One region of the Bacillus sp. ISL-47 genome, then DNA from elsewhere that is predicted to be linked to it. Evidence: a T-box and tRNA genes for the amino acid it is inferred to sense, from the RefSeq annotation. Region 1 holds a T-box; the other regions hold tRNA genes.
What was found. A T-box is a leader RNA that pairs with one kind of tRNA and senses whether it is charged. The one in region 1 lies ahead of argS (arginine--tRNA ligase), so its partner is inferred to be a tRNA-Arg.

Region 1 (4,303 bases):
CTTCATACCCAGTGTTTGCATGCCTTCTGAGAGAACAATCGTGACAGCTTTTACGAGTGCTAGCCTTCCTTTGATGTCTGTATCTTTCTCCAGTATTCTTACGTGACCGTAATATTTATTAAATGCCTGGGCCACATCAATTAAATATTTTGCCAGGATAGATGGGGAAAGGTGAAGGTAGGCTTTCTTAAGTTTGTCAGGATATTGATAGAGAAGCTTTATGATTTCCCAGCTATATGAATCAGAGAGACCCTTTTCAGATGAATGACCATCTTCAGCCTTTCGAAGCAGGGAATAGGCACGAGCATTGGTGTATTGCAGATAGGGGCCGGTTTCGCCTTCAAATGTCAGCATATCATCAAGTGAGAATTCAATATTATTCATTCGATCATTTTTTAAATCATGGAAAAGGATGGCGCCAATTCCTACTGCTTCCGCGATATCTTGTTTATTTTCCAAATGCGGATTCTTGTCTTCAATATTTTGCGTTGCGAGTAGGACAGCTTCATTAAGAACTTCCTCGAGAAGAATAACCCGGCCTTTACGGGTGGACATCTTTTTGCCATCCTTCAAATAAAGGCCGAACGGGACATGTACCATATTGTCTGCCCATTCATAGCCCATTGTTTTAATCACACTTTTGACCTGGCGGAAATGGATGCCTTGTTCCTGACCTACAATGTATAAGGACTGATCAAAGTGGTATTTCTTTTTTCTGTAAAAAGCTGCGGCGAGGTCACGTGTTGCATATAAGGTTGCCCCGTCGGACTTTTTGATCAGGCAAGGAGGGAGGTCCTGACCAGGAAGTTGAACTACTTCGGCTCCGTCGGACATAACAAGCAGATTCTTGGCGCTTAACTCCTCAATGATCGCTTCCATTTTATCGTTATAAAAAGCTTCGCCGTTATAGGAATCAAAATGAATGCCGAGCATGTCGTAAAGGCGCTGGAACTCTTTCAATGATTCTTCTCTAAACCAGCCCCAGAGGCTGGCTGCTTCTTCATTGCCATTTTCAAGCTCTTTGAACCAATAGCGAGCTTCATTTTCCAATGCAGGATTCTCTTCGACTTCATTATGAAACCGAATATACAAGCCGAGCAATTCCTGAATTGGATTTTCTTTTACCTTTTCTGGGATTCCCCACTTTTTATAAGCGGTTATCAATTTACCGAACTGAGTGCCCCAGTCTCCTAAATGGTTGACCCTAATCGTTTTATAACCGCATTTTTCAGCAAGATTGCCGAGTGCATTTCCAATAACCGTCGAACGCAAGTGCCCCATGGAGAAAGGCTTTGCAATGTTTGGCGATGAAAAATCGAGCACCACTGTTTTTCCGGCTCCGATTGTAAGCTTCCCATACTCTTTTTCTTCTTTAAGAATTCTATCCATTATGATTTTTCCGGAATCTGCTTTTGAAAAAAAGACATTAATATAAGGTCCGGCTGCTTCCGCTTTTTCAATGAGCGGTGCCTGAATCTGGCTGGCGAGGTCAACTGCTATAGCCGCCGGCGATTTCCTGAATGCTTTGGCAAACGTAAAGCAAGGAAAAGCCAGATCGCCATGCTCATGGTTTTTTGGAATTTCGATTAAGTCAGCAATCGCTTCTTCTGATATTTGCCCATCCAATACAGATATCAATTGAGCAGTGAAAATTTCTTTAAAGTTCAACATAATAACACCTCCCTGAAATTAAAAAAGCCCGTCTCTAAAAATAGAGACGAGCTTGAATTACCCGCGGTACCACTCTGATTGTCCATTCTACTTTGATTGGACCTCTTTAAAGATCTTGTTAACGGGAGTCTTAACCCGGCAAAGCCTACTTAGGTTTCAGCTTTACATCTCCGAAGTGCGCTTCGCAAAAGAACTTCCAACAGGCTTGCACCATCCCTGTCTCGCTTAAGGAAAGGGTCTTTTGCTACTCTCTTCATCATGGACGCTAAGTATATTAATGCTATTATACTCTGCTGGAATTATTTTGCAACAAAATTTGAATCAGTCGAAAACAAATAGGTTTTATGGTGATAGTGCATGCTGAAAATCAGCCCCATTGCCAGCATATTTCCCATTAAGGAACTGCCTCCATAGCTGATAAATGGAAGCGGAATGCCGGTGATCGGCAGAACCTGGATGGTCATGCCAATGTTTTGAAAAACATGGAAGGTAATCATGCTGATGATCCCAACGCAAATATAGGTATTGAATGGGTCAGTTGTTTCCAGCGCTGTTTTTGTTAAATGATAGATTAGAAGAAAGAATAGGCTTATGACAACACTTGCTCCAAAAAAGCCGTACTCTTCTCCGATTACGCTGAAAATAAAATCAGTATGGGCGTCAGGAACATATACCTGCCTGTCGGTAAAGCCTTTTCCGGAGGTCAGGCCAGAACCGATTGCAAGCATAGAGTTATAGAGCTGCATTCCAGCTCCTTGTTTATGATTTACAGGATCAAGCCAGGAGTAGATTCTGCTAAACTGGTAAGGATCTACCCCCAGATATTTCTCCAGAATCTCCGGTGCCTGTATAACAAGATAGAGAATGGTGCCGGCAAAGGCTCCAAGAAAACCATATATCGGTACAAGGATTTTCCACGATATTCCCGAAACCAGAATAGTTCCTGTTAAAATAGCGACAATAACAAGGGCTGTGCCGAGGTCTTCAATGATAATTAATCCTAAGGGGAGTGATGTCACTGCTCCAAGCTTAATTAGGAGAAATAAATCTGAACCAAGTGTTTTGCTCAAATATTTCTGATGATGGTCAGCTATGAGTTTGCTTAAAGCAATAATTAAAAAGACTTTCACAAATTCAGAGGGCTGAATGGAACCTAGCCCAGGAACCACATACCAAAGAGTTGCCCCTTTGCGCTCGGGTGCAATGCTTTCAGGTGCAACAAACAGCCCTAATAATAATAAGATTCCAAAGCCGTATAAGAACCAGGTAAGTTTCCTGATTTGTTCACTATCAAAATACATTACAACAGCGACTATAATGATTCCAATTACATAATTTACGATTTGCTTTATCACAAAATTGCCAGCATATTGCTCAGAGGATTGCCCGCTATATATAGCGATACAGCTTATTAAAAAAAATAGAAGCAATAGAAAGCATAGCGTCCAATCAATTCGATCTGAAAATCTTTTAGTTTGATCCATTCATACACACCTGGTTTCTCTACCTTTTTACATTTTTATCCTAACAAAGAAAAATACCCCTTACAATGGCTGTTTGGACGTAGATTCATTTGTTGTTCTATATGTTAGACGAATTGAAGCTTAAGATAGTTTCTTGCATTCCATAAATAAAGTTTGTTGATTTGCTTACTTTGAAATAGTGCAGGAGGCGGGTATATGGAAATTAAACGGGAGACCTAATAATATTTTTCTAAACTGGAAAGATATTTTTAAATATTTTTGCTACAATAAGAGAAGAGAAAATACACGTATGTGAAAACAGACAGTTTCATAGTCAGAAGCTGTCTTTTTCGATAACTGTCCAGCTCCAGAAGGAATACTTCGATAGAATTTACTTTACTAAAAGCGTTAGCGTTTGAGAGGATGTGGCATTTTTTCCTGCGTTCCTCATAGGCGGGCGCCTTGCGCTTTTCTTTATATCCTACTCTTGTTAACGGTTCGGAGGTTTCGCCATTGAAAAAAAGAAATCATGCTATTCGTGATCTCATTTATATCCATCTTAATGAACAGGATCAGTATGTTATGACATATGGAATTGAATTTGCGGAGTTTGTCCAAACCCTTTCAGATTCGATTAATAATCTGCTATTGCTGAAGCACCGTTATGAACATGGCGATTACAATATGCATACGATGTTCGATTACGTGTCAAGAGACAAGCTTGGAAGGTTAGTGGAAGAGGATGTTTACGGCTATGGCGATTTTTGCTGGATCGATTTTGAGGAAGAGGAGGCTGTAAATGAGCTTCCCGGCCAGGCAATCGCGGAGCTTCTTTATATTGGCCATGTAAAAGAGCACTTAAAGCCGCCGTTTTACAATTATTTGAGTAATCGGTATGTGTACCTTGCCATTGATGACGGCTGGTTTAATCGTACCTATTACAGGGACTTGAATGATTTTTACCGGATGCTCGGAGAAGTGATCCCGGGTAAAATGGGGCAAATGAAAGTCGAAAAAACGCTGCTCGGCATTAAAAAGAAAAAGACGTATCCGCCTATTTCAAGAGATGTCCTTCTTTCACTGAAGCCATTAATGAAAGAAGGGGCAGTGCTGTCGTTAAAGGACATCGATCAGAATCGGGTACGAATTGAAATTCCTATTTGGTTAAT
Region 2 (13,099 bases), on a different contig from region 1:
CTGCCAGCGAGATTACCTTAATCCCTTCTGCACAACCCGCTCCCTGAATTTCTCCAGGAGATTTTTTGTGTAACTTCCCGGAACGCCGTCACCTATTGTCCGGCCATCCACTTTTACAACTGCGATGACTTCCGCGGCAGTGCCGGTTAAGAAAACCTCATCAGCTGTGTACACATCATGCCTTGTAAAGGGTTCTTCCTTCACTTCATATCCAAGCTCTCTTGCTATATCGATCACAGCGTTTCTTGTGATTCCTTCCAATGCTCCGATATAACCAGGAGGAGTGTAGAATACCCCGTCCTTTATAATAAATACATTATCTGCCGAGCCTTCCGCTACATAGCCTTGATCATTTAGCATTAATGCTTCATTCACATTGGCAAGGCGGGCTTCAATTTTGACAAGAATATTATTCAAATAGTTCAGGGATTTTACTTTTGGACTTAATACATCGGGTCTGTTTCGCCGGGTTGCAACTGTTACAATTTCCAATCCTGTTTCGTAAAGATGTTTAGGGAAAATGGCCAGAGGCTCTACAATGATAACAACATTGGCGCTCCTGCAGTTGTTTGGATCCAGACCAAGATCGCCGACTCCCCTTGACACCACTATTCGAATATAAGCACTTTCATGCTGGTTTCGTTCAACCGTTTTTACCACCAGGTCAGTGAACTCTTCTTTTGTATACGGAATGTTAAGCATAATTGACTTTGCTGATCGATACAGGCGATCCATATGCTCTTTCATTCTAAAAATATTTCCGCTGTAAACCCTGATACCTTCAAAAACTCCATCGCCATAAAGAAAACCATGGTCATAAACAGAAATTTTCGCGTTTTCTTTTGTGACGAATTCTCCGTTTAAAAAGATCCACTGTTCAGGCACGAAAAACACCTCTCACTAAGTACAAATAATTTAACACTTTAAACCACTGAATTTTTAGCTTAAAAAAATCTGCAAATTTCTATACAGAATATTTTAATTTTGCTTTTGCGATTCTGTTTAATTCAGGTTTTGATTTCTTATATTGAGGACTATCTTACGCCCATTTTGAACAGTCGTCAACACCCTTTTTATGAATTATTTGATAATTTAGATTAATCGGTTTAGCTGTATCCGCTTACAATGTTGATATATTCACATTCCTTGAGAAAAAAAATTTTTTAAAATTTTATAATCTGTAGGGATCCCAGATAACTTTGCAGGAGGGGTGCTAGAGGATCTTAGGGCACAAAAAAACTCACCAAAATGGTGAGTAAAATTCGGTAAGATATGTAGTGTTGCTAGGTGTGTAAATGGCGTCCCAGGAGAGATTCGAACTCCCGACCGACGGCTTAGAAGGCCGTTGCTCTATCCTGCTGAGCTACTGGGACGTATAATATATTAATTAAATCTTTACTACTACAGTAGGTTTCTTACTATCCTGTTCCTTCCTCTTCTAGTCTTTCAAGGAAGTATATGCGTCGGAACAAAGCTACAAAGATGTTACTTCAGTGACGTTTACGCTTTGCTGAGCTACTGGGACGTATAATATAATAACTTCTGTCTGTTTTCGAGAAAGATTATCTTAAAGACAAGTTTTATTATATTAGACAAACAATCCGAAGTCAACACTTTATTGAAAGTTTTTTGTGATTGAGGGAAGCCTTGCTCCCCTCAGTTATTATAATCAAGTTATTCCTTTTTTGCCAGTGAAAATTTTTGAGACAGACGTGGCATTTTCCCTGTGGCTAAATCATAAACATCCAGAGTAATATCTCTTTCCTTAGCCTCCAGGATTATATATGTTTTTTCTCTTCTTCCCCTTGGCAGCCTGATACTTCCAGGATTAATAAATAAAGTGTTATCAACCATTTCAGCTCCCAGATAATGCGAATGACCAAAACATACAATATCCGCTTCCATTTCACGTGCGCGGTAAGTGAGATTCATTAGTGTAGACTTTACAGAATACCTATGGCCATGTGTAACAAACAGGCGCAGCCCTTCAACTTCTTCAAAACGATCTTCCGGGAATCCTGTCTCAAAGTCACAATTTCCCCTTACTGCAGAATACCCTTTAATAGATTCGTCATCAGCTTGCAGTTCCGAATCTCCGCAATGAATCAAAAGATCCATCCCAGCATGCTTGTTACGGATTTGCTTCAGTTCGGAAGTTAGGCCATGGCTGTCGCTCAGAATGAGTATTTTCATGCTTTTTCATTTCCGGAAAGAAAAGCAGGGAGAAGCTCTTCAAGCTTTTTTAGCGCCTTTGCCCGATGACTGATTTGGCTTTTTTCTTCAGGCTTTAGCTCTGCCATTGCTTTTCCTTTCTCCTCCGCAAAGAAGATGGGATCATAGCCAAACCCATGAGTACCTCTTTTCTCTCTCAAAATAAAGCCTTCGCAGGTCCCTGCAACTGTTAATGTTTCTTTTCCAGGTGCAGCAATTGCCAGCGCGCAGTAAAATCTCGCCTGCCTGCTGTTATCGGGTGTGTTCTCCATCTCCTTCAAAACTTTGTCCATGTTTTTCTGGTCGTTTTTCTCTTCACCCGCATAGCGCGCAGAATAAATGCCAGGCCTGCCCTCCAGCGCATCTATCATCAGTCCCGAATCATCAGCAATGACCATTCTTCTGAACGCATTGGCAACCGTTTCAGCTTTTAAAATGGCATTCTCTTCAAAGGTGGTGCCGGTTTCTTCTACATCATGAAAGTCAGGATAGTCCAATAAAGTTTTGACCTCATAGCCAAGAGGCTTGAACATCCGCTCAAACTCCCTTGCTTTGCCTGCATTTTTTGTAGCGATTATAACTTCTTGCATGCTATACCTTACCCTCCAGCTTCTCTCTTTTATTATTAATACTTGTTGTGATTTTCTCTCCAAGTGCAGCCTTTTGCTGCTCAAACAGCTCTGAGATGCCTCCTTGGGCAGCACCTAATAGTTCCTGAAGCTGTGCATACGAAAATGTCGCCTCTTCCCCTGTACCCTGAAGTTCTACAAATTCTCCGCTGCCTGTCATGACTACATTCATATCCACTTGTGCTGAAGAGTCCTCAATATAATTTAAGTCTACTGCCGCCTGCTTATTATCGAGTATCCCCACACTTGTAGCAGCAAGAAAATCATTGACCGGGTACTGCGGAAGCTTCTTATTGTTGTAAAGCTTGTCCATTGCCTGTGCCATTGCAATGAATGCACCTGTAATAGAAGCTGTCCGTGTGCCTCCGTCGGCTTGTATTACGTCACAATCCAGCCAGACAGTTCTTTCTCCAAGTGCCTCTAAATCTACAACAGCACGAAGGGCACGGCCGATCAGGCGCTGGATTTCCATTGTTCTTCCGGAAATCTTGCCTTTAGCCGCTTCTCTAATATTTCTCTGTTCTGTAGCTCTTGGCAGCATGGAATATTCAGCTGTTATCCAGCCTTTTCCCTGGCCCCTCATAAATGGCGGCACTCTCTCATCGATACTAGCTGTACAAATCACCTTTGTATCTCCTACTGTAATAAGAACAGAGCCCTCGGGATGCTTTAAGTAATCTGTTTCAATATGTATAGGCCTGAGCTGCATTGGTTCACGTCCATCTGCGCGCAAAGCTGATTCCCCCTTTAATATCCATTCATTCGTCTTAAACAGAAAAACTTCCCTTCTCTGTATAAAAGGTTTGTAATTTTTGAAGGGAACTGCAATTTAATTTCGCAGTGCGTTTTTCTGCAACAAAGAAGAGGCGGCAATAAATGCCTACCTCTTTTTCCTGTTACTATATAGTATAACAAAATCCGCTTTTTTAAAAACTTCCCGTATTCACATTTTCTGGACGTGTTACTGGCTCTGTTAACTTTTCCCCATTCTCATTCACAATTTCTGCATTTCCATCAACTGTGACAGCAACACTCTCGATCCCTTTTTGTTCAGTTAATGAGAGGACAAGGGCATTCAACAGATGCTGGGAGATCATTTTATCTTCAAAGCTGCTAAACACGTTTTCGTTAAAGTTAAGAGTGACTTTTCCATCCTCCACTTTAGGATCATTAAGCAGCTGAACATCCGGCAGGAAGTCTGTTACCAGATTGGAAGCATAGTTTGGCCCTTTAATCAATTCGGTTACTACAGCTTCGACTTTGTTTTCCATTTTATTGCTTACACGTTTTGTGACAGGAACATAATAATAGTTTTCTTCATCCCCGCCAAGGTAGTACACTGTAACCGGTTTTGTATTGGTTATATCAACTACTTCTGTCGTGTCCATGTTAATTCCATTGGCTCTGCTTATTGATGCGGCAATTGGCGTTCCATTTACAGGCATTTCTTTTAATTCATGCCCGTTCAAAGTCAGCTTCACCTTATCAATGGAGTCAAATTGCGTAAGCGTCCAAGTAACAGATTCCAGAATCTTCATTTCATCTTCAGGAGCGTATTCCTGAAACTCCTTGGAAAAGTCCACAGTAGCAACTTTATCCTTAATATTGACTGAAACCTTTGTATCAGCTGGGAGGACTGCTCTGAAGTCGTTAGGAAGCAGGTCGGTTACAGGGCCGTTTTCTACCAGGTATTCCAAAGCCTGTGTAGCAACTGAATTTGTTTTCGGAAGCTCCAGCGTCTGTGGTACAACATAGCCATTTTTATCAATCAAATAAAGCTCAATTTGAAGATTTGCTACCACACCATCTTCGTTTTCTGCTGTTTCCATTTCTGTGCCGTTTGTTTCTTCAGCTACCTTTCCTCCTTCATCAGAATATGTTACTTCTTTTGGCGGATCTACTTTTTCCTTTCCCTGGCTTCCAAATAATCCGCACCCTGATAATAAAACGGATGAAACGAGAACAGCTGAAACTATAGTCGATTTTTTATTTATAGACATATTTAATCCCCCCTGAGACAGTTTGTACTACATGTATACGAGCCTATCTGTAATTTAGACCGCCTTTCGGGAGAAAAGTGTTAATAGATTTTTGACAAATTTGGACAAACCGCTTGATTCAGGCATCGATAACTGCCCATCTCTACTTTCATTTCAATCCTTGGAATCTTCAATTACGCACTGAGCAGGCTCAGGTTCTCCTTTCAGGTTAGCCAAAATTAATTATAGGGAACACAAACTCTAAAAATTGCAGTCACACAAAAAGAAGCCCAATTAGAGCTTCTCTCCCTTGTGCTATTTTTGTTCCTGCAGATCGTTCTTAACCAGCACAGCTTTTATTTTGAAATAATCGATTTCTTCAGGAAGTTCTTCCTTAATCGGCTTAAGCTTGTCCCTTCCAACTTTATCCACCGCTTCCATGACCAGCTTTTCTTCTGTATCATCAAAAATATCTGACCATATAACTGTATTGCCTTCTTTTATGGACCGGAGTATATGTTCCTGGATCGTTATCGGTGAAAAGTTTCGCTTTTTGGCTATTTCCCTAATCGGTACCCCATCCTTATAAAATTCAAATGAAATCAGGTAACTGGGGCGGTCATCCAGAGGCTCTTCAATCTCTGCCGATTTTTCCTTAACAGGGACAGCCTTAATCTTATGTTCCTCAACAAAGCTTTTAATTTCGTCGATAAAGTACTCTCCATACTTATCAAACTTCATTTGCCCAACGCCTTTAATGTTTAGCATCATTTCCTCGTTAATAGGGAAGCACCTGCTCATTTCTTTCAATGTAGTATCGGCAAACACAATATATGGCGGGACTTTTTCCTCGTCTGCGAGCTTTTTTCTTAAATTGCGTAAAACGGAGAATAGTTCATCATTTTCTTCTGTTTCCTGCATAAGATCAGGATCTTTAATTTTCATGGCGATCTTTTCCTGTCCTTTTAAAACCGGAACCGCATTTGCTGAGAGCTTAACAGTTGGAAACTTTCCGTCCGTTAAAGCTAAAAAGCCTTCAGCAAGCAGGTAATTCATAATGTCTGCAATCTCTTTTTCCTTACGGTTATTTAATAACCCGAATGTGGATAGCTGATTAAAGTTCATTTCGCGGATTCTTTTATTATGGGATCCTCTTAAAACCTGAGCGGTTAATGTAATCCCGAACCTCTCTCCCATCCGTTTAATGCACGAAAAGATCATTAAAGCTTCCTGTGTAATATCTATGCTTTTACGGTCATCCAAACAGCTGCTGCATTTTCCGCAGCTGAACGATTCTGCATCCTCATCAAAGTATTCAATGATATAGGATTGGAGGCATTTTTCAGTATGGCAATAATTCACCATTTCCTTTAATTTGCTGTATTCCTGCTCCATTTTGTGACGGTCCAAATTGCTTTCTTCTATTAGGAACTTTTGGAGTTGAATATCCTGCGGAGCAAACAGCAAATAGCACATGCTCTCCTCTCCGTCTCTTCCCGCTCTTCCTGCTTCCTGATAATAGGCTTCAATATTGCGGGGCAGATTATAGTGGATAACATATCTGACATTGGATTTGTCAATCCCCATCCCAAACGCATTTGTAGCAATCATAATTTCCGCTTCATCATAAACAAACGCATCTTGGGCTTTTTTTCGATCTTCTTCCTTTAAACCGGCATGGTATTTCGCAACAGAATAGCTCTTTCCTATTAAAAATTGATGAAGCTGGTCTGTTTCCCTGCGGCTGGAAGTATAGATGATGCCCGCTTCATTTTTGTGTTTTTCAAGGCATTGAATAATAAAATCTCTTTTATTAACACCCTTCATTACTTGAAAAGCCAGGTTTTCCCGTGCAAAACCGGTAATAAAAGTATCTTCCTCGCCAATATTTAATAGCCTTCGAATATCATCCGCCACATCCCGTGTCGCGGTTGCAGTCAATGCAGCGACCACAGGTTTCTGATTCAGGCTGCCAAGCTGGCTGACAACAGAACGGTAGCTTGGCCTGAAATCATGGCCCCATTGCGAAATGCAATGAGCCTCATCAAAAACAATTTCACTGATAGGCACTTCATTTAACAGCTCTAAAAACGAGTGTGAATCGAACCGTTCCGGCGCGACATAAACAAGCTTATATTCGCCATGACGTATTCCAGCCATTATGTTTTGGTACTCATCAGCAGACAATGAACTGTTGATATAAGCAGCAGGGATTCCGGCAGTCAATAGGGCATCTACCTGATCTTTCATTAAGGAGATTAACGGAGAAATGACGATGGCCGTTCCGGGGAGTACAAGAGCGGGAATTTGGAAACAGATTGACTTTCCGCCTCCTGTCGGAAGAATTCCTAGGGTATTGGTTTGTCCAATAATATTTTGGATTATCTCCTTTTGTCCTGGACGGAATGAGGTATATCCAAAATACTCATTCAAATAGTTTTCAGCTTGTGCCAGCAAATCGATCACCAACTCAATTAGTTTTTTGTATTTCACATTTCATGATACCAAAGCTTTCTTTTCATTGTAACCTTAAAGAAAATCGAAAAACACCTTCTGTAATAATACGATTAGAAGGTGTTTGCAGGACTTTAAAAGTTAAAGCGTCATTTTTTCTGCTTTATTCACAGGTATTTTAAGCCATTTGGATGCAATTTTTGAAAAAATTGCAGTGGATCCTGTTGTAAAAAATTTATATTCGGGTTCTTCAAGGTTCTCCTTCAGTAATCCGTGATGATGGAGAATGGTACTTGCTTCCCTTGCGGTTTCTTCACCAGAACTAATTACCTTTACGTCTTTTCCCATAACATTTTTAATAATCGGCTCTAAAAGAGGGTAATGTGTACATCCAAGAATAAGTGTATCCATTCCTCTGCCTTTTAAGGGGTGCAGTGTTTCAGCCACTATTTTTTTAGCAACAGGCCCTTCATATTCCCCGCTTTCAACAAGCGGAACAAACTTTGGACATGCGAGACTGTGAACGATCGATTTACTGTTAATTTGAATCAAGGCTTTTTCATAGGCTCTGCTCTTGACCGTACCTTCCGTTCCGATAACACCGATTGTATTGTTTTGCGTTACTTTAATGGCTGATCTTGCACCAGGAAAAATAACACCAATAACAGGGATGGACAGTTCCCGGCGAATTTCTTCGAGCGCTACTGCTGTAGCTGTATTACATGCGATTACAAGCATCTTAATATTTTTTCCTAATAAATACTGAGTCATTTGCCATGTAAAAGCTTTAACCTCATCTCCACTGCGAGGGCCGTAGGGACAGCGGGCCGTGTCACCGAGGTAAACAATGTCTTCATTTGGCAGCTGCCGCATAATTTCTTTCGCGACAGTTAAGCCTCCAACTCCGGAGTCAATAATTCCTATAGGTTCTTTCAAACGTACCGCCTCATTCTATGCGCATATCTTGATGTAACTTCATTAAGTTATCTTTAAGGAACAATACCTCTTCGTTTGTGAAGTCCTTTAGAACTTCTTTCAAGTATTCCTGCCTCTTCTTAATAACCTCTTCAATAATCCGTTCGCCTTCTTCCAACAGTTGGATGCGGACTACTCTCCGATCGTTTGGATCTTTGACCCTTTTTACCAGATTGTTCTTTTCCATGCGGTCAACCAGGTCTGTTGTCGTGCTGCAGGCAAGATACATTTTATTTGAGAGCTCGCCTATAGTCATATCGCCTTCTTCAAAAAGCCATTGCAATGCTACGAATTGCGGCGGTGTGATTGTAAAATCACTTAAGATTTCCCGTCCTTTTTGCTTGATTATACCGGATATGTATCTTAGGTCTTTTTCTATGTCAGCCACAACATCATGTATTTCGTTTGTTTTAGGATCTTCAAGCTTCATTCATAAACACTCCCATTTCAGCTTTTACGATTTAAAGAAAAGCGCCAGGCACCCGCCTATTGGCTAAAGGACTCAAACTGATCGATGGTGCCCAGAACTAAACATTATCGAAATTAAGATACTATATACTCTTTAAATAAAGGTTAATTTTTTGCCCTTGTGCATTTATTTTCACCTTTTTCGGCACAAATTTCAAGACAGAAATAAATCCCTGCCTTAAAAAAACCCATATAAATGTGTTAACCGGCATCCCAGAAGGATAGCCGGTCTAGATTAAAGTTCTAGCTCTCCCATTCGAAGGAGCTCTACAACAGCTTGTGAACGCCCCTTTACACCAAGCTTTTGCATGGCATTGGAAATGTGGTTCCGAACCGTTTTTTCGCTTATAAACAATTCACCAGCGATTTCCCTTGTTGTTTTGTCTTGTACTAACAATTCGAATACTTCTCTTTCTCGTTTGGTGAGTAACGGCTTGTGAGTATATTCATTCTCCTTCAAGTATTGTAACCCTCCTTGCCTTTCGCCAGCTATGAACCGCGGGATGGGTATATATTTAGTCACCATATCATATGTCAGCAAAAGTGCTGAAGTGACTATATTTACATAAAGGAGAAAGTTATTTTTAAAAATATGTCTTTGAGCCGCTAGGCTCGTACTTTCACTCCGCTCTTCAGCAATTCTTTCATCTCTTCAGTCCACGGGACACCTTTGCCGTTCTTCTTGGATATCTGCACCATCGTCCCTCTGCCAGCAAAACAAATTGATCCATCTGGTTTCTTGCCCATATAGTGCAGATCGACAGAAGAATTTCCGATGGCAGCAGCCTTGACATATATTTTGATCTCTTCATCAAAGAATACCTGACTTAAAAAATCGCATTGAAGGTCCGCAACAACCGGGATTGTTTCGTTATCTGGTTTTACCCAATCCTGCATAAATCCTTTGCTTTTAAAGAATTCAATCCTCGCTTCTTCATAATATGTGAAAGGAACAGTATTGTTCAAATGTCCAAACATATCTGTTTCAGAAAAGCGCACCTTAACGGGATGAAAAAAGATGAATTCTTCTTCCCATGTTTTAAAATCGTCTATATAGTTTAATTTTCCCATGGTGTTTCCTCCCGATTTTATGAATGAGCATTCACTCTGTTTTATTTTATTATAGTGTTTTTCGAATTATTTGAAAACCCTTCAGCGCCGATTTAAAAGGTAATGACTCTAAATTAATTCAGCACGTTGATTTCCGTTGCAACTCAGCGAAACAACGGGGCTACCGACGCTCCTCGACGCTCTGCGTCTGCGGGGTCTCCCTTGGTATGCTGCTCCCGCAGGACATTGAATAAGCATCCTCGAATGAATACCGCATGAAGAAAGTGCGATAGCATTTTCGAGAATCTCGCACTTCCACTCCAATCATCTCAGTGATTAAATTTAGTTAGCAACCCAAAGAAACAAATGATAAAAATACAGCTTAAAAAACCCCTCTCCAAAATGGAAAGGGGTTTTCTGTAATGTTAAATCTGGTCACTTCCAAAGAAATTTTTGAAAGACTGGAATGTTGTATCACGGTTAAGTGCCGCAATGGAAGTTGTTAAAGGAATGCCTTTCGGGCAGGACTGTACACAGTTTTGGGAGTTACCGCAATTGGCAAGTCCGCCATCACCCATGATTTGCTCCAGACGTTCCGCTTTATTCATTTCTCCAGTTGGATGAGCATTGAATAAACGAACTTGTGATAAAGGTGCTGGTCCAATGAAATCGGATTTGCTATTTACATTCGGACAAGCTTCAAGGCATACTCCACAAGTCATGCATTTTGACAGCTCATATGCCCATTGTCGTTTTCTTTCAGGCATACGTGGTCCTGGTCCCAAATCGTAAGTTCCGTCAATCGGAATCCATGCCTTAACTTTTTTCAAAGAATCGAACATACGGCTTCTGTCTACCTGCAAGTCACGGACTACAGGGAAAGTGCGCATCGGCTCAAGTCGGATTGGCTGTTCAAGCTGGTCTACAAGTGCAGTACATGACTGGCGCGGCTTGCCATTAATCACCATGGAACAAGCTCCGCAAACCTCTTCAAGACAGTTCATATCCCAGGAAATCGGTGTAGTCATTTCACCTTTTACATTAACCGGGTTACGGCGGATTTCCATAAGGGCAGATATAACGTTCATATTTGGACGGTAGCCAAGCTCAAACTCTTCCTGATAAGGGGCTGAATCAGGAGTATCCTGGCGGCTTATTATAAAACGGACAGTTTTAGCTTTAGTTTCTTGCATGGTTTAGTTCTCCCCTTTCTTTTTAGAATAATCACGCTTACGCGGTTTAATTAAACTTACGTCTACATCTGCATAATGGAATTCAGGAGCGGAATTTGCATCTACAAACTTCGCCATTGTTGTTTTAAGGAATTCCTCATCATTACGTTCAGGGAAATCAGGCTTATAGTGGGCACCGCGGCTTTCATTACGGTTATATGCACCGATTGTAATAACGCGTGCCAATTGAAGCATATTCTGCAATTGGCGGGTAAAGCTTGCTCCCTGGTTGCTCCACTTCGCCGTATCGTTAATGTTGATGTTCTTATATCGCTCCATAAGCTCAACAATTTTTTCATCGGTCTTTAGAAGTCTGTCATTATGGCGAACAACTGTTACATTATCAGTCATCCATTCGCCAAGCTCTTTATGAAGGACATAGGCATTCTCTGTGCCATCAAGAGACATAATATTGTTCCACTTTTCTTCTTCCTGTTTAACATAACGGTCAAATAATGATGAAGGAAGATCTTCAGCACTCTTATCCAAACCGCTGATGTATTTTACTGCATTAGGGCCGGCAACCATACCGCCATAAATGGCTGAAAGAAGAGAGTTGGCACCTAAACGGTTTGCACCGTGCTGTGAATAATCACACTCACCTGCAGCGAACAAGCCAGGAATGTTTGTCATTTGGTCATAATCAACCCATAGACCGCCCATGGAATAATGGACTGCAGGGAAGATTTTCATTGGAACCTTACGAGGGTCTTCACCCTGGAATTTCTCATAAATTTCAATGATTCCGCCAAGCTTAATATCAAGTTCCTTAGGGTCCTTATGGGAAAGATCCAGGTAAACCATGTTTTCTCCATTAATACCAAGCTTTTGGTTAACGCACACGTCAAAGATTTCACGTGTAGCAATATCACGTGGCACCAGGTTTCCATAGGCAGGATATTTCTCCTCAAGGAAGTACCAAGGTTTACCATCTTTATATGTCCAAACTCGTCCACCTTCACCGCGGGCTGATTCACTCATAAGGCGGAGCTTATCATCTCCCGGAATGGCAGTTGGATGAATTTGTATAAATTCTCCATTTGCATAATAGACACCTTGCTGATAAACGATCGAAGCAGCTGAGCCAGTGTTAATGACAGAGTTAGTTGATTTACCGAAAATAATCCCCGGTCCGCCCGAAGCCATAATAACTGCATCTGCAGCGAAGGATTTAATTTCCATTGAAGTCAGGTTCTGGGCAACGACACCTTTACAAGCTCCATCATCATCGATCACTACCCCTAAGAATTCCCATCCTTCATACTTTGTTACCAAACCGGCAACTTCATGGCGGCGAACCTGCTCGTCCATCGCATAAAGCAGCTGCTGGCCAGTTGTAGCACCAGCGAATGCTGTACGGTGATGCTGTGTTCCACCAAAGCGTCGGAAGTCAAGTAATCCTTCAGGTGTACGGTTAAACATAACACCCATTCGGTCAAATAAATGAATGATTCCTGGTGCAGCTTCTGCCATTGCTTTAACAGGCGGCTGGTTTGCCAAAAAGTCACCGCCATAGATTGTATCGTCAAAATGAATATAAGGAGAATCTCCTTCTCCTTTTGTATTTACTGCTCCGTTAATACCGCCCTGGGCACAAACAGAGTGAGAACGTTTAACCGGCACTAACGAAAATAATTCAACCGGAGTCCCTGATTCTGCAACTTTAATTGTCGCCATTAAACCGGCTAATCCGCCGCCGACAACTATTACCTTTCCTTTACCCATCGTGACTCACTCCCTTAATCCTAATACTAAGAAAAGCGCAAGGCGCCCGCTTATCGGCGATAATTCCCTTAAGCCGATGGCTTCTATCCTAAAAGCTGCCGCTTTTAGCCGAGGGCAATTTATGCTAGCGAAGCTTGCCTTGTGGAGCTAGACAGCTGCCTAGCTTCAAAGCTTATATTTCTTATTTTTAATATCCGAACATAGTCTGATAGTGTTTTAATGTCTATTAAATGAATGCTGTAAGCGCACGTACGCCCACAATAGAAAGTGCGATAAAAATACCGATTGTTACATAAGTTGAAATAACCTGAGAACGAGGTGATACTGTAATTCCCCAGCTTACAAGGAATGACCAAAGGCCATTAGCGAAGTGGAA
Region 3 (13,099 bases), on a different contig from region 1:
GGCTGTTGCCGGGATTCTCGTTGAAAATGATGAACTTAAAACCATCCTTCTTGAAAAGAAACGGCTTCCGATTAAGCAGTTGGAAGGGTATGTATCGCTTAGCAGGAAGACAATAGAGAGAAACAGAAAGTACATAATTGCCATCTCACTTATATTAGCTGGTGATTATGTTTATTTAAAGGATTATATCAAAGGGGTGTTGGAAACGTGAAAACAGGTATTATTATGGAAATTAACGAACGTTTTTTAACGCTGTTAACCCCGGAAGGAGAATTTCTGCGTGCTCGTAAACAGGATCGGGCATACGTAATTGGACAGGAAATTGATTTCTTCCCAATCGAACAAAAAAGCGGAAAAAAGTCATCTTCTCTATCTATTTTTAATGTATTTAGAGGTAAGGCCGTGTTTGCAGCAGCTTTTGCGATCATGTTAGCAGTCGTTTCTTTTCTGCCTTTTTATCAAAGCAATGAAGTTTATGCCTACATGTCGATTGACGTTAATCCAAGCATTGAATTAGGGGTCAATGAGAAGTATCAGGTAATCGAGCTCGTGCCTTACAATGAAGATGGAGAGCGCATTATCCAAAAGATTCAAGACTGGAAAAAGGAAGACATCCAGTCTGTAACAGACAAGATCCTCTTTCAATTAAAGGACCAGGGCTACTTGGGGGAAAATAAAGAGATTGTTATTGCAGCCGTTTATACAGAGGAGAAAATAGAAGAGGATGACCGCTTGCAGGCAGAGTTAATAGAAATAAAAAAAGCTGCACAAAAAGAGCAGCTAGAAGTTACGTTATTTGAAGCAAGTGAAGAAGATAGAAATACGGCAATTGAAAAAGGGCTGACAACTGGGGTATATAAAGAAAATAAATTAAAGGCTGACAGTAAGAAGCCATCAGAAAAAGATAAACCGGCGTCTGCCAATCAGCCAAAAGAGAAAAACAGCATCTCTAACAATAGTAAGAAACCTGCTGAAATTCCGCCTGGCCAATTAAAGAAGCAGGAAAAACCTGCAGTAAATGAGGGAAAGCTGAATGAAAAGAAAGAAAAGACAGCTGCTCCGGGACAGACAAAGAAAAATGAGAAGCAGGAAAGTAAGCAAAATACCAGCAGAAGTAATAATGGGAATAATGATTTAGAGTATAAAAGCAAAGCAAACAGTAAAAAAGGAAATGACGAAAAAAAAAATAAACAAAACGAACGGTCCAAACATAACGAAAATAACGGAAACGGGAATAACCCTGAGAAACAACAAAAAGATAAAGAAAAAGATAATCATGGTAAAAAGTAAAGTCCGGAATTCTCCGGACTTTTTTCCATTTATATGAAGTTTTTATTGATTGTTTTGGCCGGACATTTGAGCCTGAGCTTGCTGAACAAGTCTCTTAGTAATTTCTCCGCCCACAGATCCGTTTGCCCGGGATACTGTATCAGAGCCTAATTGAACACCAAATTCCTGGGCAATTTCATATTTTACCTGGTCCATGTATTGCTCGATTCCAGGAACTAATAGTTTATTGCTGCTTCTTGCCATCGTATTCAACTCCTTTTTATTGGTCTACAGAGTTTTCTATTGCCTCTGTATTTGTAGTATGAATAAAAAGGGGAGTTTCATAAGTGGTAATATTTCGGCATAAACAGCTTTTCTATTTTTCGCCTGCCGCTTCTAAAAGAACATCTGCTATATGGACCGCATTAACCTTGCCGGTTAGCCCTTCACGTTCAATACCAAGCTTCATTTGCAAAAGACAGCCAGGATTAGCGGTAACAATGGCTGCAGCGTTTGATGATTTTGCATGTACCATTTTATGATCAAGTATTTGCATAGACATCTCAGATTCGACAATATTATAAATGCCAGCAGAACCGCAGCATCTGTCAGAATCCTTCATCTCTGTAAACTCAATCCCTCTGATTGCTTTTAGCAGGGTGCGGGGAGCTTTGTCGGTCTTCATAACGTTCCGCAGATGGCAAGAATCCTGATAGGTAATCACCTGGCTTGGGAGTTCAAGCTTAACATTCTTATGGAAGTCAAGTTCATAGAGAACCTCGCTGATATCCTTTAGCTTTGCAGAAAAATCCCTAGCCCTGTCAGCCCATTGCGGATCATCCTGGAGAAGATGTCCATAATCAATAAGGAAAGCCCCGCAGCCGCCAGCATTAGTTATAATATAATCCACATCCAGCTTTTCAAAAGCTTCGATATTCCTTTTTGCAAGCTCTTTGGCAGATTGCTTTTCACCGCTATGTCCATGAAGCGCTCCGCAGCACGCCTGATCTTCCGGGATAATCATTTCACAGCCAGCGAGCTGAAGAAGCCTCAATGTTGCATGATTGGTTTTCATAAACATAGTATCCATCAAACAGCCGGTAAAAAAAGCGGCTGTCTTTTTGGGAACACCTGAGGCTGAAAGATAGGAAGATCTATTTTTCAGTTCTTTCATAGTAGGAACTTCAGGCAGCACTTTTTCCATCGCCGCGAGATTTTCCGGCAGCCATTTAAGCATTCCTGTTTTTCTAGCGAATGATTGGAGCCCTGACCGCTGATAGAAACCCAAAAGCCCTGTAGCCGCCCGCATCCGGTTCTGATGGGGGAAGAGCTCATTGAAAACAAGATTCCGGACTGCTTTTGCGGCGAGTGAGTGTTTTTTATTCTGATTTATAATATCTCTGGCTTCCTCCAGCAGATGGCCATATTTCACACCTGATGGGCATACAGGTTCACATGCGCGGCAGCCAAGACAAAGGTCAAGTGAGCGCTCAACATCTTCATCAGGTTCAATCAGTCCATCCGCTACAGCTTTCATCAGGGCAATCCTGCCTCTCGGGGAATGTGTTTCTTTAAAACCGGACTCAACATAAGTAGGGCAGGAAGGAAGGCAAAACCCACAGCGCATACAATTTAATAGCTCATCCTCATTCATGCGGTTCTTAAATTCTTCCTGAATGATTGTTTGTTCTTTTGCCGTCGTCATTTTGTAACCACCACTCGTTTTCTGCTATCCTTGGCAAATACCTTGCCGGGATTCAAGATATTATTTGGGTCAAGGGCAGCCTTTACAGCCTTCATCGCTGCAATTCCTTCTTGGCCAAGTTTGAGTTCAAGATAAGGTGCTTTCATAACGCCCACTCCATGTTCACCTGTTATCGTACCGCCAAGTTCAATAGCTTTGATGAAAATCTCTTCAAATGCTTTCTCTACTCGCTCCATTTCGTCGTGATCTCTGGCATCTGCAGGGCAGGTTGGATGCAGGTTTCCATCGCCTGCGTGGCCGAAAGTGCAGATAGATAGCCTATATTTATCTGAGATTTCATTTATGGCTTTAACCATTTTGGCGATTTCCGATCTTGGGACTGTCGCATCTTCGAGAATGGTTGTCGGTTTTAGCCGGGCTAGGGCTGATAAAGCAGCCCGGCGTGCAGTTCTCAACGCTTCAGCCTCTATTTCGGATTGAGCCACCTGGACTGAAACAGCTCCTTGCTCTTTGCAGATTTTAGCCATTTTCTGCACATCTCTTTCTACAACCTCAAGAGGACCGTCCTGTTCAATCAAAAGGACTGCTTGAACGTCTGTTGGCAATCCAATTTGAGCAAAGTCCTCCACTACTTTTAATGTAGGCTGATCTAAAAATTCCAGTGTTGCCGGAATTATTTTTTGTGAAATGATTTTAGATACTGACTTGGCCGCAGCCTCTAAGTCCTGATATAGTGCCAGCATGGTCTTTTTTGTTTCAGGCAGCGGTATTAATTTTAAGGTTGCTTCCGTAATAATTCCCAGAGTCCCTTCAGAACCGACTAATAAGCGGGTGAAATCATAGCCTGCCACATCCTTTGCAAGCTTTCCGCCTGTTTTGATGATGTCTCCATTAGCCAGCACAGCTTCAAGCCCCATTACATAATCCCTGGTTACCCCATATTTTAAGCCGCGCAGCCCGCCAGAATTTTCGTTGATGTTTCCGCCGATCGTGCTAATTTTCATTGAACTCGGGTCAGGAGGATAAAAAAGCCCTCTTGCTTCTGCCTGGTTAATCATATCCAAGGTAATAGCACCTGGCTGCACCGTTACAGTGAGGTTCTCTTCATCTATTTCAAGAATTCTGTTCATATGCCTGAAAAGGAGAACAATTCCCCCCTCAGTTGGACAAGTTCCTGCACAAAGGTTGGTGCCAGACCCTCTAGGCACGATGGGTATGCTGCTGCTGTTGCAGATTTTTACGACTTCAGCAATTTCCTGAGCATTTCGAGGACTTATGACAGCATCAGGCATCGCTTGAAAGTTCGGAGTTGCATCATATGAATAAACCAGCCGGCCTGCTTTTGAGTCGTCATAGTTTTCAGTCCCAACAATGGCTGTTAATCTTTCTTTAATCTGTCTTTCAATCATTTAAATACCTCTCCCTTTAGTTTTATACGCTCGGAACTGTAAAGTTTCTCTATATAATTCAGTATAAAAAAAGCAGGGAACCCCTGCTATGGATAAATATATGAAAAATGACAAAGATGTCAGCTGTTTTTTGTACCTTCCTCTAAAAGTCTTATAGCTAGATACAATTTTATTAAATCATCAAGATCTGAGGTATTTAACCCTGATAACTCATAGATTTTCTTAAGCCGATAGTGAAGTGTATTAATATGTATGTGAAGCGCCTCAGCTGTATTTTTCAAGGAGTGATTTTGTTTAAATAATTCCTGTAGTGTTAACAGTAAATCCTTTTCAGTCATTATAGATCCAACCGTTCTATCAATAAAATCAATTTTTGTTTCAGCTGAAAGGTCCTCAAATATCATCTCCATTGTCAAATCTTCGTCGAATATTATTTTATCCCGGTCTTTTGCTATTTTTAAAGCCCTTTCTGCTTGCCTGAATGCATCGGGCAAATTTGAAGGGGACATCGGTTTACCGGTGCCTATACAAACCTGTACAGATAGCAGGCTCTCTAAAAACCGATGGAAGCGAATGACTTTATCCTTTGAAGTGAGATCATTGTTCGAAATGGATACTCCAGATAATAATACAATTCTGTCATTTCCCCAGCGAATGATTAAATCCTGCTCGCTGGCTTCATTCCAAGACAGGATCCTATTCCAGAGGTCCCTATGCATCAGTAATGGATTTTCTTTAAATTCAGCAATGGAAACTTGTCTATTTATAGACAGGTTAATTTTAAGCAAATGTGCGCGCTCTCTAAAAGAGGGATCCCATTCTTTTGACTGAAGCCAGTCAAACATAAAGCCTTCCAGCGCTCTGGCCTGCCAATCCAGCTGCTCTGCATAATAGCTTTCGCTTATAAATAACTCTGTCATTTTACGGATGATTTCCCCGAATGGAGAAATCTTATCGGGATCCCCGGTAATTCCTATGACTCCAGCAGTTTCTCCCTTAAAAAAGATCGGAAGGTTAATGCCCGCCTTTACCCCCTGGAGTCTTGATTGATCATCCTTTGTGATAATCATCTTATCTTTATTTTTCGCCGTAATGAATGCACCCTCGTGTAAGGTGCCGATTCTTCTTGGATCTGTACCAGCAATGATCACTCCAGATGTATTGGCAACAATAATATCTTCATGAAGAAATTTACGTACTTCAGCAATAATCTTCTCAGCAAGATCAGGCAATAACATGTAATACCTCCTGATTTATTTTGTTTCCATTATATAAAAATAAAAAACTTCCTGCGAATTATCTTATATCCCTTTAAAAAACAGGGTATATTCATTATGATAAGGGTTAGGAAAAATTTCGAAAGGGACAGGTACAATATGTGGAAAGACTTTAGACTCTGGCTGGATAAACTAACACCTGCCCAAGTAATATCAGGCTATTATTTATTGGCAGTCTCTGTATCAGTTCTATTATTAAGAATACCTGGTGTACATAAACCAGGTGTTGAAATCGCGTTTATCGACACAGTTTTTACTGCAGTCAGCGCGGTAAGTGTAACAGGGCTGACTGTGGTTAATATTTCAGAAACTTATAGCGTTTTCGGCTATTTTGTTATCATGTTTATTTTGCAGTTTGGCGGAATAGGAATTATGGCCTTGGGCACCTTTTTTTGGCTATTGCTTGGCCGAAAAATTGGTTTGCGGGGCCGGCGCCTGATCATGGTGGATCATAATCAGTATGCACTTTCAGGACTTGTTAACTTAATTAGGGAAATTATAAAAATCATCCTAGTGATCGAGGCGCTGGGTGCTTTAATTCTTGGCTTCCATTTTCTAAAATATTATCCCACGTGGGAGGAAGCCTTTCTCCATGCTCTATTTGCCTCTGTAAGTGCAACAACCAACGGAGGGATGGATATAACAGGTGCATCTCTGCAGCCTTATGCTGGCGATTACTTTGTCCAGCTCATTCATATCATTTTAATTACATTAGGGGCTATCGGCTTCCCGGTTCTTATTGAAACAAAGGCTTATTTGTTCAGAAATAAATGGGATAATGAACAACCGTTCCGTTTTTCCTTATTTGCTAAGCTGACAACTGTTACGTATGCTGTTCTTTTAGTAATCGGTACTGTTATCCTGCTATTGTTTGAATACGGCCATTACTTTAAGAGTATGAGCTGGCATGAAAGCTTTTTTTACGCGTTTTTTCAATCAGCTACGACAAGAAGCGGCGGACTTTCAACTATGGATGTGAGTGAATTTTCTATGCCTACGCTTCTTGTAATGAGTATTCTGATGTTTATCGGAGCGTCTCCTAGCTCGGTTGGAGGAGGAATAAGAACGACTACATTTGCAGTAAATATTTTGTTCATTTATCACTTTGCCAAGGGGAATCGTGATATTAAAGTTTTTAAGCGGGAAATTCACGAGGACGATATTCTTAAATCGCTGGCAATCACCTTGCTTGCAGTAGGGATGTGCTTTATCTCTGTTGTGACCCTCAGTATTACTGAACAAGATCATCACATCATAGAGATAATATTTGAGGTTTGTTCTGCCTTCGGAACAACAGGCTTATCAATGGGGATAACCCCGGAATTATCAAATATTGGAAAATGCATTATTATGGCATTAATGTTTATCGGAAGGATAGGGCTGACTTCATTCTTATATATTATTGGCGGGAAAGAAAAGCAGCCTAATTTTCACTATCCAAAAGAACGAGTTATTATTGGCTAAAAAAAGCAGCCCGGAAGAGCTTTTCCGGGCTGCTTTTATATTTATTGCTTAATCAGTACCGCGGCTGACATCCTTTGTCGGGTGCATGAAAGGATACCCTTGAGGCGGTTTTTTGCTTTCAAGCAGTTCTTTGTTTTCAGTTGTGTTCCAGCCAATATCATTGGTCGGATGAACCCATTCATCGCCAGCCATTACTGCAGGATCTGTTTCATCGCTCCATTTTTCCAGAGGCGAGCTGTCTGAGGAGTAAAAACTGTCCCCGATCGTAACGCCGAACGAATTCTCAAACGGCGGCTGCAGCTCCATGCCAGTGTCCTTAAAGCTTGGTGCCTCAATTTGGTGTGGAAGTGTCTCATCAATACCAATGTTCTTCTTGTTTTTACTGTTCTTTTTTGTCATAGCGGCTCATTCCTTTTTTACTTATTTTTTACTGAGTGTGTTATTTTATTGAATTTTTTCAGCAGTAAAATAAGGAAAATGAATTTAGGAATGAAACCCGTTTTTTTACGAAAAATATAAAAGTAAATTTTCTTTCCAGGAGGAGATTAGGATGGCTAAACGCAAAGCTGAATATAATGCGGTTGAGAAATATAGCAAAACACCTAAGAAAAACTTGCAGGAATCGGAATTTTCGGCGGAATTCAGCCAGGGCGAAAACCCAATGAAAAATGCAAACCGCAACTCCAAACATGGGAGAGAGGGAAGATCCTAGTGGAGAAAAAAAAGCTAAAGAACGCCAAGCAAAGCGATTCTTCCAATGTTGAATTTGGCATGGAGTTTGGCGATATAAATGCAAATAAATTATATGAACTGCCTTTTATGAACCGGGAAAAAAATAAGAAAAAAAATAATGATAAATGCTAGAAAAACCGGCGAAGAGGCCGGTTTTTTGCTGTTCTTATTATTGACTATGTTTAAAACTTAAAGATTAACTTAGCACGTTAATAGGAGCGGCAGCCGCGAGACTCCCCAAGGATGCATCCTTACTTCCTTTGTTCGAGGTTAATTCACAAATGCTTATTCATATTTGGGAGCAGCGTACCCAAAGGGAACCCCGCAGAAAGAGAGTGTTTGCAGCGGAAGTCAAAAGTCAAGGTTAACAGGACCTATAATTTAAGAGATCCAAAAAAGATGGACACCTTTTCTGAACTCGAATCAAAATAGGCAAGAAGGGCAGTTTCTTGCCTTTCGAGTTTTCCTTCACCTAAATACTTCTCTATATCAAAAGACAATTTTTCAAGCAATGTGTGTTTGTATATATCCTTTTCGTTCAGCTTTAGGCTGGAGAAATGCTCTCCAAGCTGTGCTGGGTGTTCGAGCAAATGCTGATAAATCTTTGATCTATCTGCTCTTTCAAAGCTTGCCTGCCACCATGGCTTCCGAGGCTTGTATTTTTGCTTGGAAATATAATCATACTTCATTAGGCCTTCAACAATATCCAAGTCCGCGATGTGGATGGATTGCAGGAATTCAAACAGGCGCCTGAAAAGATCCTCGAGCTGATGCCCGATTCTGGACCAGCCTTTTAGCTCCCAATAGCTGCCGAACTCCTGGAAGAAATCGAAAGGCGTTGGGAAAACTTTTGTGACCAAATATTCGATGGTGGCATCCATCCTGTGGTCATTCCAGTATTTCTCCAGTACGTCCTCAACCTGTTTAATACGGATTATGTCATCAAAAGATAGAACATTATTCCCCAGTATTTCGTATGGTGAATGGTCCATATAGATATATTGATGGTCCTCAGCCCTTAGTCTGAGCCCTGTGCCCCGCAGCATTTTTAAAAATCCAAGCTGAAGCTCTTCAGGACGCATCGCAAATACATCATTGAATGTTTTCTTGAAGGAATGATAATCTTCCTCTGGCAAACCGGCAATTAAATCAAGATGCTGGTCAATTTTTCCTCCGTCTTTAACCATTGTAACCGTCCTGCAAAGCTTATCAAAGTTTTGCTTTCTCATTACAAGTTCATTTGTATAGTCGTTTGTTGACTGTACGCCAATTTCAAAACGGAACAGTCCCGGAGGTGCTTCCTTATTTAAAAACTCAATCACTTCAGGCCGCATGATATCAGCAGTGATTTCAAACTGAAATACAGTTCCGGGCAGATGCTCATCAATCAGAAACTGGAACATCTCCAAAGCATAGCTGCGGCTGATATTGAAAGTCCGGTCGACAAATTTAATGGTTTTCGCTCCGTTTTTCATTAAATATCTGATGTCTTCCTTAATCTTTTCTCTGTCAAAATAGCGAACACCAACTTCTATAGAGGAAAGGCAGAACTGGCAGCTGAAGGGACATCCTCGGCTTGTTTCTATATAAGTAACGCGCTTTGATAGATATGGAATATCTTCTTCAAAACGGAATGGAGAAGGCAGCTCACGCAGATCAAGCTTGTTTCGCTGAGGATTAATGTGCACCTGGCCATTTTTTCTGAAAGCGAGGCCATGTACGTTGTCCATATTCATGCCGCTATCCAATTCTGTTAATAGTTGCTTAAAAGTTTGTTCACCCTCGCCAATAACGATGTAATCGAACTCTTTAACATTCTCCATCCATTCGGCAACATCATAAGTCACCTCAGGCCCTCCCGCTACAATATGAATGGAAGGGTCAATCTTTTTAATCATTTTAATAACCTTGATCGTTTCTTCAATATTCCAGATATAACAGCTGAAACCGATCACGGCCGGCTTTTTGCGGATAAGATCTGTAACAATATTCATAACAGGATCTTTTATGGTATACTCAGCCATTTCCACATTAAAATCTGGTTCAGCATATGCTTTCAAATAACGTATGGCTATATTTGTATGAATATATTTGGCATTCAGTGTACTCGCAATTACTTTCATTTATTTTTAAACTCCCTTTATTTGCAACTTAAACATCATATTATTGTATCATATTTTTGCCTTAATAAAAGGAAGTAAAACATTGTCAGTTCAATGCTGTACCAAGTATTAAATGATAATAGAGACATTTTTCAAGAGAAAAACAAAAGCACTTGGCTCCGCCTTCGCCAAGCGCGATGATAGCCCCGCATGCTATCCCCACTACAAATAAGATAGCATGCAAGTTTTATACTAGTGATAAATGCATGTAAAGATCTATTTAACTATTGTAAAAAAGAGGGATGAAAAAACGCCAACCCTTGTAAAGGTTGGCGTTTTCTAAGCAGCGTCCCAGGCGAGATTCGAACTCACGACCTACAGCTTAGGAGGCTGTTGCTCTATCCAGCTGAGCTACTGAGACATGATAGTATGATCTTGTTTGCTTCTAACCCTGTTTTTTCTTTTGTCGGTTGCTTCAAGGACGTGCATGCGTCGAAACGTCCCGAACAAAGCTATCTGACATATTTACTTATTATAAGGCCTTAATCAGCTTTGGTCAATGGATATGCAATAAGAAAGAATCGGCCACTTTAAAAATGGCCGATTCTTTCTTAGTTTGTGAGCTTTTTACGATAAAATCGGACATATGCTCTTGTTCTATCTTTCAGCTTCTTAAGCTGAGAGGTCTTAAGTTCAATTATGGGCTGAGCAAATGATGTAATCAGCTTGCTTGAAAGAAGCAGAGTCAGCAATAACGAAATACCTGCGAGCAGCAGGAAGGTTTCCGGTTTGTTAAAGTAGTTTTGTACATCGCTTTCCCTGAATACACGTACAAAAAAACCGTGCAGCAGGTAGACATAAAGTGTATTCTTCCCCAGGTTTGTAAAGAAGTACTGTTTCTGGGGTACGATGGAGTAAAAGCTAAATACCATGACTAAGCTAAGGATATAGAATCCCAGTCTGGTAAATACTGCTCCAATGGAAGCTGCGCCCATTTCTGTATATGGCTTGGACCCAAGGAGCCATTTATAATCAATATCCGGATAAAAGTAGAATCCGGTAAAGACAACCGCAAATACAAATAAGGCACTAATTCTGAACTTTGGTTTAATCAGGGCATAGAAGTGCTCTTTCTTTAAATAATACCCTAGTAAAAATAAAGGAAAGAAAACAAAAGTCCTTGATAAACTTAAATAGTTTGAGATCCAGTCGGCATAACCGACAGCAAGGCCAATCAGCAGAGCGCCTGTCAATGAATAAACTGCTTTATGCTTGGCAAAGAAAAGGAGCATAATATTCCAGCAGAACATGCTGATCAGAAACCATAAAGACCAATGCGGGTTGAACGGATCCATCTCAAACGTTCCTTTATTATATAAAAAGTAATAGAAAACCGAATAAATAACCTGAAATATGATATACGGCAAAATTAACTTTTTTGCAATCTTCTTTATATATCCTTTTTTATAGAACCCTTTTGCAAAAAAACCTGAAACTAATATAAATGCCGGCATATGAAAGGTGTAAATGACCTTATAAATGGTGTAAATCGTTTCATTATCTTCAATAAAAGAGCGGAGCAAATGTCCGAATACGACAAAGAAAATTAAAATAAATTTGGCATTGTCGAAATAATAATCACGTTGTTTCATAAATCCTCCTCTATTAAAGACCCCCAAAAAACTCTCTATTTCTTTACCCACTTTAACATGAAGTAAACTGCTTTTCTCGTGTAAAAAGAAGGTGGGATTTACAAATAAAGTAAAACAAAAACCGCTTGTTCAAACTGTTATATCACAATATGTAGTCTGTTATATAATTATGAAAGCGGATTCGTCTCATATATTATAACGTTCCAATTGAATTTCTCAATTCTGTTTCAAATTTTTTCTGTGAAATATAACATTTGTCACAGATAAATGGAAATAGTTCTTTTAGAATTGCTTTAGGGGATAACTTTACGGTGTTTTAACCGTTTACCATATGAGGGGGGAGAACATGTCAATCTTACCTAAATCAAATGAATTAGGATTTTATGAAATAAGGCTGGAGTCGATTGGCGGCCTTGGTGCCAATCTTGCAGGTAAAATGCTCGCGGAGGCTGGTGTTTTGGGGCTTGGACTGAATGGGTCCAACTTTTCATCTTACGGATCTGAAAAAAAAGGCTCACCTGTAAAAGCATTTGTAAGATTTTGCGAAGGTGATACAGAAATACGGGCACACAGCCCAATTGAGCAGCCTCACGTAATCGGAGTTTTCCACGAAGCATTATATAAAATGGTGAATGTTGTCAGCGGTATGGAGCCTGACGGTATTCTGCTTGTTAATTCGGCCAGAGAATTTGATGATATTAAAAAAGATTTGAAACTGGAATATGGAACACTTGCCATTGTGGATGCCCTGCAGATTGCAGTAGAAGAAAAAACAAAAGTAAATACTGCGATGCTCGGAGCACTTTTTAGAATTTGCGATTTCCTTGATCCGGAGTCAATGAAAATGGTTATCCGCAAAACCTTTGAGAAAAAATATCCGCACCTTGTGGAGCCCAATATCCGTACCTTCGAAAGAGGATTTAATGAGGTGAAGTTCAAAACCTATGAAGCTCCTGATCATGCTGAGGGGAAAGAGTTTCATAGAACAGCACCTCAGCTGGGCTTTGAAACCCAGGAAATCGGTGGAGTGATCACTGCACAGGCAAATAGTATTCTGAAAGATCTAAGCGGTTCAAGGCAGGGGTTTCTGCCGCAATTTGAGCAGGAGCAATGCATCAACTGTGCAGCCTGCGATACAGTTTGCCCGGACTTTTGCTTTGTATGGCAGGAGGGGGAAGACAAAAAAGGCAGGAAGCAAATGTTCCTGCAGGGTATCGACTATCAGTACTGTAAAGGCTGCTTGAAATGTGTTGAGGCTTGCCCGACAAGTGCTCTTAGTGAAATGCGGGAAACGATAGGGTTTGCGGATGCCCATAGGGTAAAGCAAAACTTTCCTTATGCAGCAGGGGGGATATTGTAATGGCAATTTTAGAAGACAACCTGAAAACAATGAAGGCAGCTGAACAGCTGACTACTTTCGAATCGGGAAATGAAATGGCTGCGATGGCAGCAGCACAGATTAATTATCACATTATGGGCTATTTTCCGA

Region 2: it encodes a tRNA-Arg, which carries the amino acid that the T-box ahead of argS (arginine--tRNA ligase) is inferred to sense. The anticodon was not compared.
Region 3: it encodes a tRNA-Arg, which carries the amino acid that the T-box ahead of argS (arginine--tRNA ligase) is inferred to sense. The anticodon was not compared.

Annotation. Positions count from the first base shown of each region.
Region 1 covers NZ_JAGGQS010000038.1:31-4,333, forward strand. The annotation lists gene argS (arginine--tRNA ligase) at 1-1,668, opposite strand, end outside; T-box leader at 1,711-1,940, opposite strand; gene J7I93_RS13335 (FtsW/RodA/SpoVE family cell cycle protein) at 1,971-3,155, opposite strand; gene J7I93_RS13340 (hypothetical protein) at 3,648-4,303, shown strand, end outside.
Region 2 covers NZ_JAGGQS010000020.1:140,498-153,596, forward strand. The annotation lists gene ilvE (branched-chain-amino-acid transaminase) at 13-885, opposite strand; tRNA gene J7I93_RS08045 (tRNA-Arg) at 1,297-1,373, opposite strand; gene J7I93_RS08050 (metallophosphoesterase) at 1,675-2,193, opposite strand; gene J7I93_RS08055 (XTP/dITP diphosphatase) at 2,190-2,801, opposite strand; gene rph (ribonuclease PH) at 2,803-3,573, opposite strand; gene J7I93_RS08065 (GerMN domain-containing protein) at 3,767-4,840, opposite strand; gene recQ (DNA helicase RecQ) at 5,135-7,276, opposite strand; gene racE (glutamate racemase) at 7,415-8,209, opposite strand; gene J7I93_RS08080 (MarR family winged helix-turn-helix transcriptional regulator) at 8,220-8,678, opposite strand; gene J7I93_RS08085 (helix-turn-helix domain-containing protein) at 8,952-9,176, opposite strand; gene J7I93_RS08090 (acyl-CoA thioesterase) at 9,323-9,787, opposite strand; gene sdhB (succinate dehydrogenase iron-sulfur subunit) at 10,192-10,959, opposite strand; gene sdhA (succinate dehydrogenase flavoprotein subunit) at 10,963-12,723, opposite strand; gene J7I93_RS08105 (succinate dehydrogenase cytochrome b558 subunit) at 12,950-13,099, opposite strand, start outside.
Region 3 covers NZ_JAGGQS010000059.1:48,726-61,824, forward strand. The annotation lists gene sigI (RNA polymerase sigma factor SigI) at 1-211, shown strand, start outside; gene J7I93_RS19915 (anti-sigma factor domain-containing protein) at 208-1,290, shown strand; gene J7I93_RS19920 (alpha/beta-type small acid-soluble spore protein) at 1,333-1,533, opposite strand; gene J7I93_RS19925 ((Fe-S)-binding protein) at 1,646-2,974, opposite strand; gene glcD (glycolate oxidase subunit GlcD) at 2,971-4,383, opposite strand; gene J7I93_RS19935 (CdaR family transcriptional regulator) at 4,503-5,621, opposite strand; gene J7I93_RS19940 (TrkH family potassium uptake protein) at 5,760-7,124, shown strand; gene J7I93_RS19945 (DUF3905 domain-containing protein) at 7,173-7,523, opposite strand; gene J7I93_RS19950 (hypothetical protein) at 7,675-7,836, shown strand; gene J7I93_RS19955 (hypothetical protein) at 7,836-7,988, shown strand; gene J7I93_RS19960 (B12-binding domain-containing radical SAM protein) at 8,231-9,979, opposite strand; tRNA gene J7I93_RS19965 (tRNA-Arg) at 10,306-10,379, opposite strand; gene J7I93_RS19970 (acyltransferase family protein) at 10,570-11,610, opposite strand; gene J7I93_RS19975 (2-oxoacid:acceptor oxidoreductase family protein) at 11,957-12,970, shown strand; gene J7I93_RS19980 (thiamine pyrophosphate-dependent enzyme) at 12,970-13,099, shown strand, end outside.